DNA from 3 places in the Rhizobium centroccidentale genome. Region 2 is predicted to be linked to each of the others. Evidence: predicted binding sites of a transcription regulator. Region 2 holds the regulator's gene; each other region holds the start of a gene.
What was found. Region 2 encodes PhoB, which activates phosphate uptake and scavenging genes when phosphate is short. Its sites were predicted from a motif close to TGTCATNNANCTGTCAT; they were not measured.

Region 1 (7,265 bases), on a different contig from region 2:
GTGATGAGCACCTTCGTGAAATACCGCACAGGTCGCTATGATGAGGCGGTACAGACCGGCAATACCTATCTCAAGCAATATCCGGGCTCGGAAGATGCCGACTATGTGCAGTATCTGGTCGGTTCGTCCTATGCCAAGCAGATCGTCGACGTGACGCAGGACCAGCGTGCGGCGCAGCAGACGATCGAGGCGATGACCAAGCTCGTCAACACCTATCCGAAGTCGCAATATGTCAGCGACGCTCAGGAAAAGATCCGCTTTGCCAAGGATCAGCTTGCAGGCAAGGAAATGCAGGTCGGCCGCTATTATCTGGAGCGCAAGGATTATCTGGCTGCCATCTCCCGCTTCCGCGTGGTGGTGGAGCAGTATCCGACGACGAACCAGATCGAAGAAGCCCTGGCGCGACTCGTCGAAGCTTATTATGCAATGGGTATCGTACCCGAAGCGCAAACGGCAGCTGCCGTTCTCGGCCACAACTATCCGGACAGCCGCTGGTATAAGGATTCCTATCAGCTGCTGCAGAAGGGCGGCGTGGAGCCGAGCGAAAATTCGGGCTCCTGGATTTCCAGAGCGGGCAAGAAACTTCTTCTTGGGACGTGAGATTGAGCGCATATGCTGATCCAGCTTTCGATCCGCGATATCGTTTTGATCGAGCGGCTGGATCTTGCCTTCGAGTCCGGACTTTCGGTGTTGACCGGCGAGACGGGTGCGGGCAAATCCATCCTGCTTGACAGTCTGTCGCTGGCCCTTGGCGGGCGCGGCGATGGCGGGCTCGTGCGCCATGGCGAGGATCGCGGCCAGGTGACTGCGGTTTTCGATGTCGGTACACAGCATCCGGCGCGCAAGCTCCTGCGCGAAAATGGCATCGACGATGATGGCGATCTGATTTTCCGTCGTGTCCAATCCGCCGATGGCCGCACCAAGGCCTTTGTCAACGACCAGGCGCTCAGTGTGCAGCTCATGCGTCAGATCGGCCAGCTCCTCGTCGAAATTCACGGTCAGCATGATGACCGCGCCCTTGTCGATACCGACGCGCACCGCACCTTGCTGGACGCCTTTGCCGGCCTTGCCGAAGAGGCACAGGAGGTCGCCAAGCTGCACAAAATCTGGCGCGATACCGATCGCACCTTGAAGAAGCATCGCGAGCAGGTCGAGAAGGCTGCGCGTGAAGCGGACTATCTCCGCGCCTCCGTCGAGGAGCTGGAGAAGCTCTCGCCGCAGGATGGCGAGGAGGATGAACTGGCTGAGAAGCGCTCGCGGATGATGAAGGCCGAGCGCATTGCCGGCGATATCGCCGAGGCTTCCGAATTCCTCAATGGGAACGCATCGCCCGTGCCGCATATCGCATCGCTGGTGCGCCGATTGGAGCGCAAGAGCCACGAAGCGCCGGGTTTGCTCGAAGATACCGTGGCGCTGCTCGATGCCGCTCTCGACCAGCTGTCCAACGCACAGATGGAAGTGGAGACAGCACTCCGCAAGACGGAATATGATCCTCGCGAACTGGAGCGGGTCGAAGAGCGTCTCTTCGCGTTGCGGGGCGCCTCGCGTAAATATTCCGTGCCGGTGACGGAACTGCCGGCCCTGGCCGCACGCATGATTTCGGATCTCGCTGATCTCGATGCCGGCGAAGAGCGGCTGGCGCGTCTTACCGCCGAGCTTTCCGCCGCCAAGACGGATTACGATGTTGCCGCGCGCAGTCTGTCAGAGAAACGTCGCCATGCCGGCGAGGCTCTTGCCTCAGCCGTCATGGCCGAATTGCCGGCCCTTAAGCTTGAGCGCGCGCGTTTCATGGTGGAGATATCAAGCGACCCAGAGGCCGGGACGGCCGATGGCATCGACGTCGTCGAATTTCACGTGCAGACGAACCCTGGTACGCGGCCAGGACCGATCACCAAGGTTGCCTCAGGCGGCGAACTGTCACGCTTCCTGCTGGCGCTGAAGGTGGCGCTCGCCGATCGCGGCTCGGCGCCGACCCTCGTCTTCGACGAAATCGACACCGGCGTCGGCGGCGCGGTGGCCGATGCCATCGGCCAGCGGCTGAAGCGCCTTTCCGATCGCGTACAGGTGCTGTCGGTCACCCACGCCCCGCAGGTCGCGGCTCGCGCTGCAACGCATCTCCTGATCTCCAAGGGACCGGTCGCGGACGGCTCGGAAAAGATTTCCACACGCGTTGCCACCATGGAACCGAAGGATCGTACCGAGGAAATCGCCCGCATGCTCGCGGGTGCTTCGGTAACCGAAGAGGCGAGGGCAGCCGCCAAGCGCTTGCTAGCCGGTAACGGGTGATCTCTCCCATGGCGACGTCCGAGGCAGATGCCGGCGACCACTTGCCCGAAGCAGACATAGCAGCAAGGTCAGCGATTATAGCGCTGACGCGCGCCTGAACTCGTCATCTGCCACCGACGTCTTGCCTCGGTTTTCGACGGTCTTGCGTCATATAGCCTTCATCGTCCCCGGTTAGGCAGGCCAGAATCCGGAGAACGTCAATGCACTCAACCGCACAGCCCAATCGCCCAAAAATCGGAGAAACCGTTATTCACTCGACGGCGAACGTAAGGGATTCGAGCATAGGCAGATGCTGCGAGATTTTAGCCGACACATCTCTGCACACGGCCGAACTGGGGGATTTTTCCTACTTGGGGCCGCGCTGCATTGTCGGTGACGCAACGATTGGAAAGTTTTGTGCCATTGCGGCGGAGGTCAGAATTGGCGCTCCCAATCACCCGATGGACCGGCCGTCCATGCATCGCTTCACCTATTGTCCGGAATATTACGCGGCGGGCGCCGTGCGGGACCACGCCTTTTTCGATCGGCGAAAGGAAGACCGCGCCGTCATCGGCAACGATGTCTGGATTGGTCATGGCGTGATCGTTTTGCCGGGCGTAAAGGTTGGAGACGGCGCCGTGCTTGCAGCGGGTGCGGTCATCACGAAAGATGTCCAACCATATACTGTCGTCGGCGGTATTCCCGCCAAATTCATTCGAGAGCGGTTTTCGCGAAGTATCGCAGAGAGACTTACGTCCATTGCCTGGTGGGATTGGCCGTTCGAAACCATCATGGAGCGGCTTGTCGATTTTCAGTCAAGCGACATAGAAGCCTTTTGCGAGCGCTGGTCTTGATCCGCGTCTGAGCAACATGCATTAGAGCTGGCATTTAGGATCGATCATATCCTCCGCCGACCCGCGGGATTTGTGCGCTTCGTTTATTCTCGCGAGAATATAGAAGCCACGCTGTCCGTCCGGCAATATCGAGCCAAAGACGCCGACCACGACGTTTTCCATATTTGAACGGGCGCCATCAACGCCGTCTGCGACGAGCTTCAGCGGGTTCAAATTCGAGAGGTCATCGGCTGCATGGAAGGTTGCCCACCAACCAGCTCGCGTCTTCAGGTCCGTAAACCGGCCGCTTTCAATTTCCGTCACATGGGCCTTCAAGAGCGCCCTAAAGCGAGGCGTCTCGCACCCCATGTGGATATGAAGTCGGTCTTGTGTGCGCCAACTGGCTGCGTTTATCGCCAGGGCAAAATTCTGTCGCGAAGCTTTCATTGCACGCGGATCGGTCGCTGACAGCTCTCTCCACGCTTCGTCAAAATAGTTCGGCGCTCCCGTGGCCAGAAGGCGTGGGTCCTCGATGCCGGGTACATCGGCGAGCGGTGCAAGAATGGTTCGCTCTTTGTCGGCCGGCTCGCGAAGAACAACGTATGAAGACAATGGCTCCTGCGACCGGACTATCTTGAGGCACGGATATGGTGAGCCTGTCAGGGTAGAGTTGACTTCGCAAGCTCTAACGACCAGCCCTAAAGCAGAGCGGCTGACGAACGAGCTCATGATCAAAACTGCAGCGATGAGAAAAATGGAGAGAACGGCAAGGCGATGCTTCATGCGTGATTTCGAATTTCTGCTGACGATCCGATCATTTCCAGAGGTCTCTCGTTCTCATAATAACTTATCTTAAATCGCCTGCGATAGGCGGGGAAGGGCCGCAGTCCAGGAATTGGGAAGAGAATTCCACCAAGGCTGTATCGAGGCCGATGTTTCCCGCATCTGTAACACCAAGAACGGCCGATCATGGCGTAAAGTTGTCGTGAACGCTACCATGATGGTTATCGGCGTTCGGTAACTGAAATGCAGATTTTCCCTTTGTTTTTCCGTGTTCCGGACCGAAAACCGCTTCCCACTTTTTACGGAAGTGCTCTAAAACATCTTCAAAATCGGGGAGTGTAGATTCATGAGCACCGAACAGAAGCCTGTCGAGGATTTGACCGAAGAGGAAGCGGCCGCGGCGCTTGCCTATCTAGCTGCGGAGATCGCGCGCAACGATGCGCTTTACCACGGCAAGGATGCGCCTGAGATTTCGGATGCGGAGTATGATGCGCTGAAGCGGCGCAATGATGCCATCGAGGCGCGGTTTCCCGCATTGATTCGCGCCGATAGCCCGTCGCGGCGGGTCGGCGCGGCGCCATCTGAGACGTTTGCTCCCGTCGTCCATGCAAGACCGATGCTCTCGCTCGACAACACGTTCTCGCAGGAGGATGTCGAGGATTTCGTCGCCAGCGTCTATCGTTTCCTCGGCCGCCTGCCGGATAATTCGATTGCCTTTACTGCTGAGCCGAAGATCGACGGCCTTTCCATGTCGATCCGCTACGAGAATGGCCGCATGGTCAGCGCCGCGACGCGCGGCGACGGCACGACCGGCGAGAATGTCACCGCCAATATCAGGACCATCCAGGAAATCCCGCAGACCTTGCCCGCAGGCGCTCCTGCCGTCGTCGAAGTGCGCGGTGAGGTCTACATGGCCAAGAGCGATTTCCTGGCGCTCAACGCGCAAATGGAAGCTGAAGGCAAGCAGACCTATGTCAATCCGCGCAACACCGCGGCAGGATCGCTGCGTCAGCTCGACGCGAAGGTGACGGCGAGCCGCAAGTTGAAATTCTTTGCGTATGCCTGGGGCGAGATGTCGGACATGCCGGCCGATACGCAATACGGCATGGTGCAGACCTTCAAATCCTGGGGCTTTCCGGTCAACCCGTTGATGGAGCGCTTGAATTCGGTTGCCGATATTCTCGCGCATTACGATCAGATAGGGCTGCAGCGGCCGGATCTCGATTATGATATCGACGGTGTCGTCTACAAGGTCGATAGCCTGGAACTGCAGGCTCGCCTTGGTTTCCGCTCGCGCTCGCCGCGCTGGGCGACCGCGCATAAATTCCCGGCGGAGCAGGCCTTCACGCGTCTGGTCGGGATCGATATCCAGGTCGGCCGCACCGGCGCGCTGACGCCGGTCGCGCGATTGGAGCCGATCACGGTCGGCGGCGTCGTCGTGACCAATGCGACCCTTCATAATGCCGACTACATCAAGGGTATCGGCAACAAGGGCGAGCCGATCCGCGATGGCCGTGATATCCGCGTCGGCGATATTGTGATCGTGCAGCGGGCTGGCGACGTTATCCCGCAGATCGTCGATGTTGTCCTGGAGAAGCGGGAGGCGTCGAGCGCGCCCTATGAATTTCCTAAGGTCTGCCCCGTCTGCGGCAGCCATGCTGTGCGCGATATCAACGAGAAGACCGGTAAGGTCGACGCTGTCACGCGTTGCACCGGCGGCTTCATCTGTCGGGCGCAGGCGACCGAGCATCTCAAGCATTTCGTTTCGCGCAATGCCTATGACATCGAGGGGCTTGGCTCGAAGCAGATCGATTTCTTTTTCGAAAGCGACGATCCGGCGCTGCAGATCAGGATCGCGCCTGATATCTTCACTTTGGAAAAGCGCCAGCAGGCATCGCTTGCGAAGCTGGAAAATATCGACGGCTTCGGCAAGGTGAGTGTTGGCAAGCTTTATGCCGCGATCAATGAGCGGCGCCAGATCGCCCTGCATCGCTTCATCTTTGCGCTTGGCATCCGCCATGTCGGCGAGACGACGGCCAAGTTGCTTGCGCGGTCCTACGGCACTTATGCCGCCTTCGAGGCAGGAATGAAGGAAGCGGCACCCCTTAGCGGTGATGCGTGGAATGACCTCAACAATATAGAGGGTATCGGTGAAGTGGTGGCGCGGGCCATCGTCGAATTCTATAAGGAGCCGCGCAATATCGAAGTTATCGCGAAGCTCCTGGAAGAAGTGCAGCCGCAGGAGGCCGAGCAGCCGGTGACTTCTGGCAGCCCCGTCGCTGGCAAGACCGTCGTCTTTACCGGCTCGCTGGAAAAATTCACCCGCGACGAGGCTAAGGCGAAGGCTGAGAGCCTGGGAGCCAAGGTTTCCGGCTCGGTGTCGAAGAAGACCGATATCGTCGTGGCCGGGCCGGGCGCCGGCTCGAAGCTCGACAAGGCGCGCGAGTTCAATGTCCAGGTCATGACCGAGGATGAGTGGCTGGATTTGATCGACTGATGATGGGGGGCGGCGGAATCGCATCCGCCGCCGCGCGATTGCTCACAATCTCAGCCGCGCCATGGTGAGCGCATCCACATATTCGCCGTTGCGGAAACCGAAGGCGCGTAGGCGACCCTCGGTTTCGAATCCGAATTTCTCGTAGAGGCCGATCGCCCGCGCGTTGTCGACATAGACGGTCAGTTCCAGCCGCTTGATCGCCAGCCAATTGTCCGCGGTATCGATAAGCGCGCCCAATAGCGCGGAGCCGATGCCGCAGCTGGTAAAGTCGTCATGCACGCCCATGCCGATATTGCCGCTGTGAATCCGCCGGCCGGCAAGGCGTTGCATGCCGGCATTGCCGACGATCTGCCCATCAAGCACGGCGACGAGCCTGACGGCGTTGGCATCATGCTTGTCCAGCCACCGTTGCGTCTCTTCGGTGCTTTGGAAAGGCAGCCGCAGCGTGCCGGCGCGAAAGCCGGGAAGATTGGCGATCGCGGCGATCCCTTCGGCATCGGATGGGCGTGCTGCGCGAATCTCGACTGAGCCAAATTTTTTTGATCGTCGCTCGTCCGGTTCTTGCTGCTCGGAATTCATGGGCTCTCCTTTGACAATGGGGAGGAGAGCAAGGAGGCTTCAACCCTGCTCGCCTCGGCAGGGTTGAGATGGATCGCGGTCAGCTCAGCGCAACACAGCTTCCACTCGCCCTGCAAAGGGAGAGATGGTGTGAAGGTGTGTCACCATGGTGCGGTTTGCGATCATGGGCGGATGATCCGACGCGATGCGGAAGTTGTCAATCGTTCCTTGCATAAATCCCTAGATGGAACCGCCGCCTCCTCACGGCGCGATGGGTTTGCGTCGCTTCACATATTACTTGACAGGCAACCATTTGGTTGCCTATAAAC
Region 2 (7,265 bases):
GCGCGACAGCACCTTGGCCGTATCGCCGATCGTCTCGGCGCGGCCAAGCTGCATCTCCGTGCCCGAGAGGAACAGCGTCTCGCCGCCCAGCTGGCGCATGCCGACATCGAAGGAAACACGGGTTCGGGTGGACGGCTTCTCGAAGATCATCGCCAGCATCTTGCCGGCCAGCGGCTTGTCGGCCGTGCCGGCCTTCTGCGCGTTCTTTCGCACGATCGCGTCGTCGATGATATTGCGCAGATCGGCAGCCGGAACGGCAGAGAGGTCGAGAAAGTGTTTCGGAGAAGCCATGTCCTTACCTGTACTCCAGAAAAAACAATAACGCCCGCGTGGGGCAGGAACGCCCCATCCACGGGCGTTGAATTCAAGCGGATTTCTTGGTGCGGGCAGCGCGCGCACGCTCGGCGGCGCGCTCCAGGCGGGCGAGACCTTCGCGTGCTTCTTCGGCAGTGACGACCAGCGGCGGCAGCAGACGGATAACGTTATCGCCGGCCGGCACACCCAGCAGATGCTCGGCGCGGATCGCCTGCAGCAGCTCCGCCTGCGGGATGGCCGCCTTGACGCCGAGCATCAAGCCTTCGCCGCGAACGTCCTCGATGATGTCAGGAAAGCGATCCTTGAGCGAGGCGAGCCCCTGGCGGAACACCAGCGAGACATCGCGCACATGCTGCAGGAAGCCTTCGGCAAGCACGATGTCGAGAACGGCATTGCCGACCGCCATGGCAAGCGGATTGCCGCCATAGGTCGAGCCGTGTGTGCCGGCTTTCATGCCGGAAGCGGCTTCCGCCGTCGCGAGGCACGCACCGAGCGGGAAACCGCCGCCGATGCCCTTGGCGACCGCCATGATATCGGGCTTGATGCCGGCCCATTCGTAGGCAAAGAGCTTGCCCGTGCGGCCGACGCCACACTGTACTTCGTCGAGGATCAGCAGCAGGCCGTGCTCGTCGCAGATCTCACGCAGCCCGCGCAGGAATTCGTTGGTGGCGGGGCGGATGCCGCCCTCGCCCTGAACCGGCTCGATCAGGATCGCAGCCGTCGCGTCGGTGATGGCAGCACGCACGGCATCGAGATCACCGAACTCCACCTGATCGAAACCCGGTGCTTTAGGCCCAAAGCCCTCGATATACTTCTCCTGGCCACCGGCGGCGATCGTTGCGATGGTGCGGCCGTGGAAGGCGCCCTCGAAGGTGATGATGTGGAACTTCTCGGGATGCCCCTTGGCGAACTGATAGCGCCGCGCAGTCTTGATGGCGCACTCCAGCGCCTCCGCGCCCGAATTGGTGAAGAACACCTTGTCGGCGAAGGTCACTTCCGTCAGCCGCTTCGACAGCTTCTCCTGACCGGGCACCTCATAGAGGTTGGACAGGTGCCAGACCTTGTCGGCCTGGGCCTTCAATTCGGCAACGAGGTGCGGATGGGCGTGACCGAGCGAGTTGACCGCGACGCCGGCTGCGAAATCGAGGTAGCGTTCGCCATTTTCGGTGACCAGCCAGACGCCCTCGCCTCGCTCGAACCGTAGCGGAGCGCGCATGTAGGTGTCATAAAGCGGCGTGGTCTCGGCCATGGCCATATCTCCTGATCACAACTCTAAGGACCGATCGCTTCCATTTGATGAAACGGGTCCGAAAAAATCAAAAATGCCGCCTTGCGGCGGCCTGGGCACTATTGATGTTTTGCACCGCGATGTCAACAAAACTGGCGTTTTAGCAGGTGCGAGATAACGCTTGCGGGCAAAAGAGATAGGTTCGGCGGCGCCTATTGCAGAAATGCCACGCCTGGGCAGCAAGTTGGGGAAAACCTCGAAATCGATTCCTCAAGATTCTCGCGACTCTTGTCACGGAGTCAGCCTCACACTAGGTTAAAAAGCAATTGCTAGACTGCATGCGGCGGAACTAGTCACCACAATTTTAGAGCGTTTCGCGCCTCGTTCCCATGCGAGGCAATGGTGAGGGATTCTGCCATCGGAAACGCGACAGCGGAGACAGGGCATGAATTGGACAGACGAACGCGTCGAGAAGCTGAAAAAGCTATGGTCCGAAGGGTTGAGCGCCAGCCAGATCGCTGCGCAGCTCGGTGGCGTGAGCCGTAATGCCGTCATCGGCAAGGTGCACCGCCTGAACCTTCCCGGCCGAGCGAAGGCGGGCGGCACGGCAACCGCAGCGCGCACGCCGAAGCGCAGCGCAGCTGCACCCCGCGCCGCGACCTACGGATCGCGCGTTGCTACCCGCACGGTCGTCGCCCGCCAGCAGGGCGCAACCATGCTGAAGGAAGAGATCGAGATCGATTCCGTCAATGAAATCCAGTATCGGCCGGCATCGAACGTCGTCGTTCCGATCTCCCGCCGCCTCGGCCTGACGGAATTGACTGAGCGCACCTGCAAGTGGCCGGTCGGCGACCCGCTGAAGGACGACTTCCACTTCTGCGGCAATGACAGCCCGGATTCCTCGCCCTACTGCACCTATCATCAGCGCATGGCATACCAGCCGGTGCATGACCGCCGTCGTAACAACGGCTGAAAGTCACAGCAAGACAATGAGAAACGGGCCCTCGAGGCCCGTTTTTCTATTTCCGCCGCTATTTAAAGCACGTCACGATCTTTCAGATTCGCTTCCTATGCTTTAGGTTTTCCGTCTGGCGCATGTCGTTCTCGCAAAACCGCTACGCACTTTTGCGCGACATGCTTTAGTGATACCCGAGCGGCAAGCCGCTCAGGCTTCCATGGAATAGCCCGCGCCGCGAACGGTGCGGATGACATCCTGCATATTGGAGAAATTGAGCGCCTTGCGCAGGCGGCCGACATGGACGTCGACCGTGCGTTCGTCGACGTAGATATCGTGACCCCATACACCGTCGAGCAGCTGCGAACGCGAGAAGACGCGGCCCGGCGAGGACATCAGGAACTCCAGTAGGCGGAATTCCGTCGGCCCCAGTCGCACTTCGCGGCTCTTTCGATGGACGCGATGGGTTTCGCGATCCAGCTCGATATCGCCGCAGCGCAGCACCGTGGAGAGAACCTCCGGGCGGGCACGCCGCAGCATCGCCTTGACACGGGCCATCAGCTCCGGCGTCGAGAACGGCTTGACGACATAATCGTCCGCGCCGGTCGAAAGCCCGCGCACGCGCTCGCTTTCCTCGCCGCGGGCCGTCAGCATGATAATGGGCAGGCGCTCCGTCTCCGGCCGCATACGCAGCCGGCGGCAGAGCTCGATGCCCGATACGCCGGGGAGCATCCAGTCGAGGATCAGGAGATCGGGGATGCGCTCCTGGAGACGCAGCTCGGCCTCATCGCCTCTGAGGATCGTATCGACCTCGAAGCCTTCGGCCTCAAGATTGTAGCGCAGCAGAACGCTAAGCGCTTCCTCGTCTTCTACAACAGCAACTCTCGGAACCATGCGCCTATGGTCTCCTTTCTTCTCTTCCAGATTATTCCGTCACTGCGCCGACGGTATTGGCGGTATCATCCTTCGGGCGCTCGCCTTCCGGCTGCGCGCCCGTCGCCATGTAATAGATCGTCTCGGCGATGTTGGTGGCATGGTCGCCGATGCGCTCGATGTTCTTGGCGCAGAAAAGAAGATGCGTGCAGGTGGTGATGTTGCGCGGATCTTCCATCATGTAGGTCAGCATCTCGCGAAAGAGCGAGGTGTACATGGCGTCGATTTCTTCGTCGCGTTCGCGGATCGACACGGCCTTGTCGGGCGAGCGGGTCGCGTAGACATCCAGAACTTCCTTGAGCTGGCTCAGCGCCAGTTCGGAGAGATGCTCGATGCCGCGGGCGAGACGGCGCGGGACACCGGTGCCCTGCACGGCGATGACGCGCTTTGCGGTGTTCTTGCCGAGATCGCCGACGCGCTCCAGATCGGAGGCGATGCGGATCGAGCCCATGATTTCGCGCAGGTCGGCCGCCATCGGCTGACGGCGGGCGATGGTGACGATCGCCTTGTCGCCGACTTCGCGCTCGGCATGGTCAAGAACAACGTCGTCGGAGATGACCTTCTGGGCCAGGGCAGCGTCGCTGTTGACCAGCGCGCGTACGCTGTCGCTAACCATCTGCTCTGCCAGGCCGCCCATTTCAGCAATGCGGCGCGTCAGGAACTTCAGGTCTTCGTCATAGGCAGAGAGAATGTGAGTGGAGACCATTTTTCTATCCTCAAGGTGAACTGTGTGAAATGAGCCGCGCGCCTGACATCATCAACCAAAACGGCCCATGATGTAATCCTGCGTGCGGAAATCGTCGGGATTGGTGAACATCTTATCGGTGTCGTTCTCCTCGACCAGGTGGCCGAGATGGAACATTGCGGTACGCTGCGAGACGCGGGCTGCCTGCTGCATGGAATGCGTCACGATGACGATGGTGAAATTCTCCCGAAGCTCGTGGATGAGATCCTCGACCTTGGCGGTTGCGATCGGATCGAGCGCCGAGCACGGCTCGTCCATCAGGATGACCTCCGGGCTGACCGCGACGGCGCGGGCGATGCACAGACGCTGCTGCTGACCGCCCGACAGGCTCGTGCCGGCGTCATGGAGCCGATCCTTCACCTCACCCCAGAGACCGGCCTTCTGAAGACTGCTCTCGACGATATGCTCGAGATCGGCCTTTGAGCGATGCAGACCGTGGATGCGGGGACCGTAGGCGACGTTCTCATAGATGGACTTCGGAAACGGGTTGGGCTTCTGGAAGACCATGCCGACGCGGGCGCGCAACTCCACCACGTCGATGCTGTCGTCGTAGACATCCTGATCGTCGAGCGTGATCTTGCCGGTGACGCGGCAGGTCTCGATCGTATCGTTCATGCGGTTGAGGCAGCGCAGGAAGGTGGACTTGCCGCAACCGGAAGGGCCGATGAGAGCCGTGACCGTATTGGCGCGGATCTTCAGATTGACGTCGAAGAGCGCCCGCTTGTGGCCGTAATAGACCGAAACATCCTGGCCGATCATCTTGTAGGGGATCGTCGTCATCTTCTTGGCCAAGGCTCTTTCGCTGGCGGCTTCCGTCATCATGTTCATTTCGTGCGCCCTCCCTTACCAGCGACGCTCGAAGCGGCGGCGCAGCAGGATGGCGCCGATGTTCATCGCGACGAGGAAGAAGAGAAGCACAATGATGGCGCCGGATGTCCTTTCGACGAACGCCCGCTCGGCTTCGCTCGCCCACATGTAGATCTGCACCGGCAGCGCCGTCGAAGGATCGAGCGGCGATGCCGGATAGTTGGCAACGAAGGCGACCATGCCGATCAGAAGCAATGGCGCGGTCTCGCCAAGCGCATGGGCAAGCCCCAGGATCGTGCCTGTCAGAATGCCGGGCATCGCAAGCGGCAACACATGATGGAAGACCATCTGCATGCGCGATGCACCAAGCCCGAGCGCCGCGCTGCGGATCGACGGCGGCACGGCCCGCAGCGCCGAGCGTGTGGCGATAATGATCATCGGCAGCGTCATCAGGCTCAGCACGAGACCGCCGACCAGCGAGGCCGAGCGCGGCAGACCCATCATGTTGATGAAGACCGAGAGGCCCAGCAGGCCATAGACGATCGAAGGGACGGCGGCGAGATTGTTGATATTGACCTCGATCAGATCCGTCAACCGGTTCTTCGGCGCGAACTCCTCCAGATAGATCGAGGCGGCAACGCCGACCGGCAAGGCAAGCACGAGAACGGTCAGCATCAGGTAGAACGAGCCGATCAGAGCGACGCCGAGTCCGGCGGCTTCGGGCCGGCTCGAATTGCCCCACAGGAAGAGACCGCTGTTGAAGGCCTTGTAAAGCGCACCGCTTTCGCTGAGTTGCTTCATCCAGGCGACCTGGCGGTCGGATATCTTGCGATCCTTCTCATCGACTGTCAGATCGATTTGGCCCTTGTTGGCGGAATCGATATTGGCGCTGGCGAGGAACGTGACCTTCTGCGTCGCCCCTATGATCGAAGGATTGGCGACGACCTTGTCACGCAGTGCGATCCTGGCGCCGTCCGACACCATCGCCGTCGCCTCGCGAACGAGCGCGCGATTGGCCGGATCGATGCCAAGCGCCTTTACAAGCGCATCGCGCACGAGAACCGGATAGTTGGCTGCGATCAGCACCTTCGGATCGCCGGAGCGCTTGGCTGCGGGGTCGATCACCTTCTCGGTGAATTCGATAGGCAGGGTGATCGAGGTCTGAACGAAGGCGGTATAGCCAGTGCGGACCACGGTCGAGACCAGGATGATCAGGAAGATGAGACCGAAGATGACGGCGGTAATCCCATAGGCGCGGAAGCGGCGTTCGGCGGCATAGCGTTTTTTGATACCGATATCGCGGCGCACGGGCACACCCGGCGTCAACCCGCGCGGCATGTTGAGCTGAGAGGAGGATACGACGCCGCTCATTCGTATTGCTCCCTGTATCGACGGACGATGTAGAGCGCGTAGACGTTGAGGCAGAGTGTCAGGCAGAACAGCGTGATGCCGAGAGCGAAGGCGACGAGCGTCTGCGGCGAGGTGAACTCCAGATCGCCGGTCAGCTGGTTGACGATCTTCACCGTGACGGTCGTCATCGGCTCGAAGGGATCGAACTGCATGCGCGCGGCAACGCCTGCTGCCAGCACCACGATCATGGTTTCACCGATCGCCCGCGACGCAGTCATCAGCAGCGCGCCGACGATGCCGGGAAGAGCGGCCGGCAGGAGCACGCGCTTGACCGTTTCCGACCGCGTGGCGCCAAGCCCGAGCGAACCGTCGCGCAGCGAACGCGGCACCGCCATGATGATGTCGTCCGACAGCGACGAAACGTAAGGGATGAGCATCACGCCCATGACAAAGCCGGCGGTCAAAACGCTCTGCGCCTCGATGAAGCTTCTGTAGTTTCCGGTCATCAGCCCGTCGATCTCGGCGGAGATATCGCGCAGGAAGGGGCCGACTGTGACAAGGGCGAAGAAGCCGTAGACGATCGTGGGAATGCCGGCCAAAACCTCCAGCATCGGCTTGGCGATGGAGCGGACGCGAGCCGAGGCATATTCGGCCATGTAGATCGCAGCAAACAGACCGATGGGCACGGCGAAGAGCATGGCCACGAGCCCGATATAAATCGTGCCCGCCAGCAATGGGATCAGGCCGAAGGTGCCTGAGGTCTGAGCGCCGGCGCTGGTGAAGCGCGGGTCCCAGACGGTTCCGAAGAAGAACTCGCTCGCTGGCACCATGCCGAAGAAGCGTGCGGCTTCCGAAAGCATGGAAACGACGATGCCGACCGTCGTCAGCACTGCGATAGAGGAAGCGACGATCAGTGCGCCGAGAATGACCTG
Region 3 (7,265 bases), on a different contig from region 2:
CCCAAATACGAATGTCGGGCAACCGGATGATACGTCGGAGCCGCGGTGGAAGACCTACTTTCGCATGGGCGAGCGTAAGACCAATACGAAGACGGAAATCATTGCCGGGATGACGTCCTTCCTGGCAGCGGCCTATCTTCTCGTCGTGATCCCTTCCCTGCTTTCCGCCGGTGGCATCGACCGCGCCGCCGCGACGACCGCAACCATTCTCGTCATCATCGGCGCAACCCTGTTCATGGCGCTCTATGCCAATATGCCCTTCGTTGTCGGGCCGGGCATCGGTGGCTCGGTTCTGGTGGGGCCGACGATGGCAGCCGTGGAGCACATTCCCTGGCAAACGGGTCTTGCCATCTCCTTCTGGTCGAGTGTGATCTTCGTTCTGCTGACGGTGCTCGGCGTGCGACAAGTCATCGCTCGCATGGTTCCGGCCCAGATCAAGCTCGGGCTCGGCGCTGCGATCGGATTGTTCATCGCCCTTCTCGGCTTCAAGAATGCCGGTCTCGTCGACGTCAACGCCAAGAGCCACGCGCTCATGCTCGGCTCGTTCAGCTCCGGGCAGGCCATCATTGCCGTCTTCGGCATCTTCCTCGCCGTCTTTCTGCGCGGGCGAAAAATGCCGGGACCGATCCTCTGGGCCATCCTGGGCAGCACGCTGCTCGGCATTCCGCTCGGCGTCACCAAAGTGCCCACGGCACTCTTCGGAGCGCCGCATGGCATCTCCGAGATCGGCCTCCAGCTCGATTTCCTCGGTGCGCTGAAGATAGACTATTTCCCCTATCTTTTTGCCTTCTTCGCATCCGAGTTCTTCTCGACCCTAGGCACGACACTCGCGGTCGGCGCCAAAGCCGGTCTGGTTGACGAAGAGGGCAATATGGCGGATTTGGGCAAGCCGTTCCTCGTCGATTCGATTGCCGCCACGATCAGTCCGCTGCTCGGCATTCCCTCCGCCACGGCGCTGGTCGAGAGCGCCACCGGCGCGGAGGCAGGCGGACGCACCGGTTTTGCTTCGCTGGCAACGGCGGCTCTTTTCGCGCTCACTTTGCTTTTTACCCCGATTGCGCTAATGATCCCGGCCGCCGCCACCGCACCCGCCCTGGTCCTCGTCGGCATGTCGATGTTCAGCGCGCTGAAGCGTGTCGACCTGGAGAATTTCTCCGATGGTCTTTCCGCCCTGATGATGGTCCTTCTGACCCTGGTCTCCAATAGCTTCGGCACCGGTATCGCTGGAGGACTGCTATTCTACGTCATCGTCAAGATCTTGTCGGGAGAGGCGAGGCAGGTCTCGATCGGCATGTACCTTCTCGCCATCCCGCTTGCCTATTATTTCTGGACCGTTGCCGCTCACTGAGCGGCCACAAATCCATAAATTCCGCGTTCGCAATCCGGCATGAAACGGCGGGCCAGCGACCTGCCCGGCGATGGCCATCGATAGGGTTTGGGACGTCCTCTATTCTGTCACATCCATGTCATGAAATACGCCGACACCTCATGCCAAATCAGGAGCGGGTATCGATATGGATTATTTCAGACGTTTCAACTTTCTGTTCGCAACGCCAACCTTCGACAATGAGGACCTGGAAGGTGCCCGCTATAACCAGATCGTCGAGGAGATCGAACGCTCCGGTTTCGAGGTGGTGCGCGCGCGCAATCTCGAAGATGCCGAGATCGCGGTGCAGACCGACGCCGCGATCGGCTGCATGCTGGTCGATTGGGGCAAGAAGGGTTTAGAAGGCAAGACAGCCGCCCTCATCAACCTCATGCGCCGGCGCGGCCTCGAATTCCCCATTATTCTGCTGATCCGCCGCAAGCGCTTCGAGGATGTGCCGGTCGAGGTCCTCGATTTTATCGACGGTTACGTTTTCCTGTCGGAAGAAACGCCCGCTTTCATCGCAAAGAGCCTCATCAGCCGGCTGAAACAATATGCCGAAACATTGAAGACGCCGTTCTTCGGTGCGCTTGTCGATTACGCCGAGGAAGGCAACCACCTCTGGACCTGCCCAGGGCATAATGGCGGCATCTTCTACAGCCGCAGCCCTATCGGCCGCGTGTTCATGGAGCATCTGGGTGAAGCGGTGTTTCGCGACGATCTCGACAATTCCGTGCTCGATCTCGGTGACCTCCTGACCCATGAGGGACCAGCTCTTGCCGCGCAAAAGGAAGCGGCCAAGATTTTCGGCGCCGAAAAGACCTATTTCGTGCTGAACGGCACCTCCACGTCAAACAAGGTCGCGCTCTCGGCGCTCGTCACCGATGGCGATCTCGTGCTGTTCGACCGCAACAACCACAAAGCCGCCCATCACGGCGCCCTGATGATCTCGGGCGGCATTCCGGTCTATCTTCCGACCAGACGCAATCTCTATGGCCTGATCGGTCCTATGGATTTCGCTGAAATGGACGAGGACGCGCTGCGCAAGCGTATCCGCACCCATCCGCTGGTGAAAGATCCGGAGGCCTACAAGAAGCCCCGCCCGTTCCGCGTCGCGGTCGTGGAGCAATGCACCTATGACGGCACCATTCACAATGCCGAGATGATCCTCAAGCGGATCGGCCATCTCTGCGACTACATCCTCTTCGACGAAGCATGGGCGGGCTTCATGAAGTTTCACCCGCTTTATGCCGGGCGCTTCGCCATGGGTCTTTCCGACCTTGGCCCGGATGCGCCTGGCATTATCGCCACCCAATCCACCCATAAGCAGCTGGCAAGCTTCTCGCAGGCCTCGCAGATCCACATGAAGGATAGGCACATTACCGGCCAGAAGCGCCGCGTAGAGCACCGGCGCTTCAACGAAAGCTTCATGCAGCACGCTTCGACCTCACCCTTCTATCCGCTCTTCGCCTCGCTCGACGTCGGCGCGCAGATGATGAAGGGCCGCTCGGGCGAAGTGCTCTGGGACGACACGATCCGTCTCGGTATCGAACTGCGCAAGAAAATCCGCGCCGTGCGCCGCGAATTCGAGGAGAAAGAACATCGTCCCGAGCGCCGCTGGTTCTTCGAGCCTTTCGTGCCGGATCGGGTCGCGATCCCGGATGTGTCGAGCCCAGGCGCCGTGCATGACGTGCCGTGGGAAAGCGTCGCGACCGACCAGCTCGCCACCAATCCCGCCTTCTGGCACCTGACGCCCGACGCGGCATGGCACGGCTTTTCCGACATGGAGCCGGGCTTTGCCATGACGGACCCGAACAAGCTGACCTTGCTCACGCCGGGTTTTGATCGTCGGACGGGGAAATATACCGAACACGGCATACCGGCACCCGTAGTCGCACAATATCTGCGCGAAAACCGTATCGTCGCGGAAAAGAACGACCTCAATTCGCTGCTGTTCCTTCTGACACCCGGTGTCGAGGCCAGCAAGGCCGGCACTTTGATCAGCGGCCTTGTCGCCTTCAAAAAGCTTCATGACGACAATGCGCTGCTGGAAGAGGCAATTCCGGAATTCTATCGCCGCCGTCCCGGCCGCTATGCAGGCGTGCGCCTGCGCGATCTTTGCGCTGAAATGCACAATTTCTTCCGCCAGGCCGATGTGAGCGCCCTGCAGACAAAACAGTTTTCCGCCGAACACCTGCCGCCGATCGCCATGTCGCCGCACGATGCTGCGCGCTGCCTTGTGCGCAACGATGTCGACTATCTGCCGATCGACGCCATTGCCGGCCGCATCGCGACGACACCCTTCGTCGTCTATCCTCCGGGGATCGCGACCATCGTGCCGGGCGAGCGCCTGACAGAGCAGGCAAAGCCCATGATCGATTATCTCAAGATGTTTGAAACCTGCTTCAACACCTTCCCCGGTTTCGAGGTGGAGATCCAGGGGCTCTATCGCGAGATTGATGCATCCGGCAAAATCCGGCTCTATACCTACGTCGTCGCGGAATAGGCTGGAAAATTCGGATTGGTCATGAAGCAGGATAAAACAATCATCGTTCGCCCGTCCCGGGAGAGCGACGTCGATGCCATGCTGGCAATCTATCGCCGCCATATTCATCGCGGCGTCGAGGCCGGGGTTGATGATAGCGACACGCCGCAGCCGGATGATCTGCGCGAACGGCGCAAGAATCTGAAGGACAAACGCTTCCCGCATGTCGTTGCGATCGAGGGTGAGAAGGTTGTCGGCTATGCCTATGTAGTGCTGTTTCGCAAGCGCCCGGCCTATCGCTACACCGTCAAGCATTCGATCTATGTGCATCACGACCATGTCGGCCAGGGTGTCGGGAGCCTGCTGATGCGCGGACTGATCGACGCCTGCGCGGCGGCCGGCTTCCGGCAGATGATCGGCTATATCGACGCCGACAACGCAGCCTCTCTCGCCTTGCACGAGCGCTTCGGCTTCGTTCGCGTCGGCCTTCTGCCAGCCGTTGCCTATCGCTACGGCCGCTGGGCCGATACCGTGATGGTCCAGCGCTCGCTCGGTCCCGGCTCAACCACGCAGCCGCCTCCGCCGCCGCTCTCCACCCGCTGAAGCAAAGCGGGCCTATACCGGCTGCGTTTGAGCTGGCATGAAGCCCAAAACGAAATCCACGACCTTCGACGCGGACATTTCGCAGGGCTTGAGGGTGAGGCTTGCTCCGGAGAGGACATAGAGATTGAAGCTGACGATATCGGTCCCGCCGAGCTCCTCGCCATAGAGCCAAACTCGCTTACCGTCAGCCGATCGCTTGACCGTGACACCCCAGGGGCGACCTCGAAAACGCCCCTCCGAATAGCCGTCGGACAGCTTTGCAAGCGCAGCTTCGAAGTCCGACAGCGCGCCGTCCGTCATGGCGCCAGGCATTCGTCACATATGCCGCAGCCGTCCTCATCCATCTTTCGTGCAGATCGCTGCTTTTGGCAGCATAGGCACGCGGTTCCGTTAGATCGAGATTCCTCGTCATGCTCGGGCGGAAGGATTTCCATCAGCAGGTTGGAAAGGGATTCGGTTGCGATTTGGCCCATTGTGAGGCTCCGTATTGGGGGACGGACAAGAAATAAGAAGCCTCGAAGGCATCTCAAGGTGGCACTTGCAAATGACTGCCGCGGAGAGATTTGCCTGCGTCTTTCCGGCACGGCAACGGAGCCGGTTTGATATCGTGATAAGCGATGATATGTTCTGTATTTGTTTCGGATTCTGCAATTGAAGGGCCCATGCTTGAACCTGCAGCATGATGACCGAGATCGCCATGAATGACGCCAACGCAACCCCCGTCCGAAAGATCATCCATGTGGATATGGATGCGTTCTATGCGTCGGTCGAACAGCGGGACAATCCCGAGCTGCGCGGCAAGCCGCTTGCGGTCGGCGGGTCAGCTGCACGCGGCGTCGTGGCGGCCGCAAGCTACGAGGCCCGCGCCTTCGGCGTTCACTCGGCGATGCCGTCGGTCACGGCAAAACGCAAATGTCCGAATCTGATTTTCGTGCCGCCGCGCTTCGATGTCTACAGGGCAGTGTCGCAGCAGATCCGCGAGATCTTTGCCGAATATACGTCGATGATCGAGCCGCTGTCGCTCGACGAGGCCTATCTCGACGTCACCCAGAACAACAAGGGCATGGAAATCGCCACCGAGATCGCGCTGGAGATCCGGACCAAGATCAAGCAGGTCACCGGCCTCAATGCTTCGGCCGGCATTTCCTACAACAAATTCCTCGCCAAAATGGCAAGCGACCTCAACAAGCCCAACGGCCAGGCTGTCATTACGCCAAAGAACGGGCCGGCCTTCGTCGAAACGCTTCCCGTCAAGAAGTTCCACGGCGTCGGGCCGGCGACCGCCGAGCGCATGCACAAATACGGGATCGAAACCGGGCTGGATCTGAAATCGAAATCCCTCGCCTTCCTGCAGGAGCATTTCGGAAAGGCAGGCCCCTATTTCTACGGCATTGCCCGCGGCATCGACGAACGCCAGGTGAAGCCCGACCGTATCCGCAAATCCATTGGCGCAGAGGATACGTTCGCCGAGGATATCGACGATCTCGAGCTGGCGACGGCGGAGCTGCGGCCCTTAGCGCAGAAGGTCTGGCGCTACTGCGAAACAGGCGGTTTCAGCGCCAAGACGGTGACCGTGAAGATCAAATATTCGGACTTCACCCAGGCGACACGCAGTCGGACAAGCTCGCTGCCGGTCGCAGACGCTGGCGCTGTTCTCGAGACAGCGTCGGCGCTTCTGGCAACCGTCCATCCGTTTGCGCGGCCGATCCGGCTGCTCGGCATCACGCTTTCGTCTTTGACGAACGAAGAGGCCGGCGATGGGAGCTTACAGCCCCAACTCGATCTCGGCATCTGAGGGATGCTGATCCTCAGCGGTCACAATGGCGGTCTAATCTTTCCGCCCAAAGCAACGGAAACGGACAACTGCGGCCATCAAAGCGAAAAATCATCACGGCCAGAGCCGCTCCTTCAGCCAGCCCGCCTTTCCACGCCGGTATCGCAAGCGATGGTGACTACGCTCGGCATCGCCCTGCCAGAATTCGACCTCATGCGGCATGACGATGAAAAGCGCCCAATTTGCAGCGACAAGGTCGGGCTCGTCCCGCAACCGCCGATGCTGCAGTGCCAATGCGTCGTCGAGCTCCTGCGATGAACCCAGAAGCTCGCTCTGCCGCTCGGTCAGGGCGACGGCCTTGGCGCCCGGCGCACGTGCACGGAAATCGGCATACCGCTCATGCGCCTCGGCCTGAAACGCCATGCCGCGCAGCCGCACCTGCCGCCCGAGCTGCGGCCAGTAGAAGGTGAGTGACACAGAGGGATTGGCGGCAATCTGCCGGCCTTTCGGCCCGCTGCCTGTTGTTGCGAAGTGCCAGCCACGCTGGTCGAGGTTCTTCAGAATGAGAACGCGAGCATCCGGTACGCCATCCTCGTCGACCGTGGAAAGCACCATGGCATGCGGTTCCTTGATATCAGCCTCGATGGCATCGCGCAGCCAGTCGGAAAACAGGTCTCGCGGATTGTCGGGTGTCAGATCCGCCTCGAATGACGGAAACGGCCCGGCCAGGGACTTTAGTATGCGCAATTCGTCTCTCACGGCACTCTCCTCAAGGTTTCGCGATAATGAGACGCAGCGAGCCTTCGAAGAAGGGCTGCGTGCGGAGGGCGCCATAACGGCGATCCCAGGATCCGTCGATGAGATCGCGGCCAAGTTCGGCGACAAAACGCTCACCAACGGAGGCATCGACAAAGCTCCATGCCGAATTGGCAAGCCGCGCGCCGGGATCAAGCATTCGTTCCGGCCTGCCATAATAGGCTTCGCCGAAGCCATCGACGCAATTCAGCGGGATCGGCACCGCCTTGATCTCCGAATTG

Region 1: PH562_RS03085 (DapH/DapD/GlmU-related protein) is a predicted target of PhoB. The motif match lies at 2,432-2,448, and genes of this name have one in related genera.
Region 3: PH562_RS28785 (Orn/Lys/Arg family decarboxylase) is a predicted target of PhoB. The motif match lies at 1,454-1,470, and genes of this name have one in related genera.

The regions. Positions count from the first base shown of each region.
Region 1 covers NZ_JAQJCG010000002.1:251,842-259,106, forward strand. The annotation lists gene PH562_RS03075 (outer membrane protein assembly factor BamD) at 1-600, shown strand, start outside; gene recN (DNA repair protein RecN) at 613-2,286, shown strand; gene PH562_RS03085 (DapH/DapD/GlmU-related protein) at 2,487-3,119, shown strand; gene PH562_RS03090 (CDP-diacylglycerol diphosphatase) at 3,141-3,881, opposite strand; gene ligA (NAD-dependent DNA ligase LigA) at 4,228-6,378, shown strand; gene PH562_RS03100 (GNAT family N-acetyltransferase) at 6,421-6,957, opposite strand.
Region 2 covers NZ_JAQJCG010000016.1:97,763-105,027, forward strand. The annotation lists gene argF (ornithine carbamoyltransferase) at 1-291, opposite strand, end outside; gene PH562_RS20620 (aspartate aminotransferase family protein) at 365-1,564, opposite strand; gene PH562_RS20625 (GcrA family cell cycle regulator) at 1,989-2,516, shown strand; gene phoB (phosphate regulon transcriptional regulator PhoB) at 2,709-3,392, opposite strand; gene phoU (phosphate signaling complex protein PhoU) at 3,424-4,137, opposite strand; gene pstB (phosphate ABC transporter ATP-binding protein PstB) at 4,189-5,004, opposite strand; gene pstA (phosphate ABC transporter permease PstA) at 5,020-6,321, opposite strand; gene pstC (phosphate ABC transporter permease subunit PstC) at 6,351-7,265, opposite strand, start outside.
Region 3 covers NZ_JAQJCG010000033.1:17,032-24,296, reverse strand. The annotation lists gene PH562_RS28790 (NCS2 family permease) at 1-1,348, shown strand, start outside; gene PH562_RS28785 (Orn/Lys/Arg family decarboxylase) at 1,515-3,872, shown strand; gene PH562_RS28780 (GNAT family N-acetyltransferase) at 3,894-4,454, shown strand; gene PH562_RS28775 (hypothetical protein) at 4,467-4,766, opposite strand; gene dinB (DNA polymerase IV) at 5,134-6,249, shown strand; gene PH562_RS28765 (pyridoxine/pyridoxamine 5'-phosphate oxidase) at 6,343-6,987, opposite strand; gene PH562_RS28760 (class I SAM-dependent methyltransferase) at 6,998-7,265, opposite strand, start outside.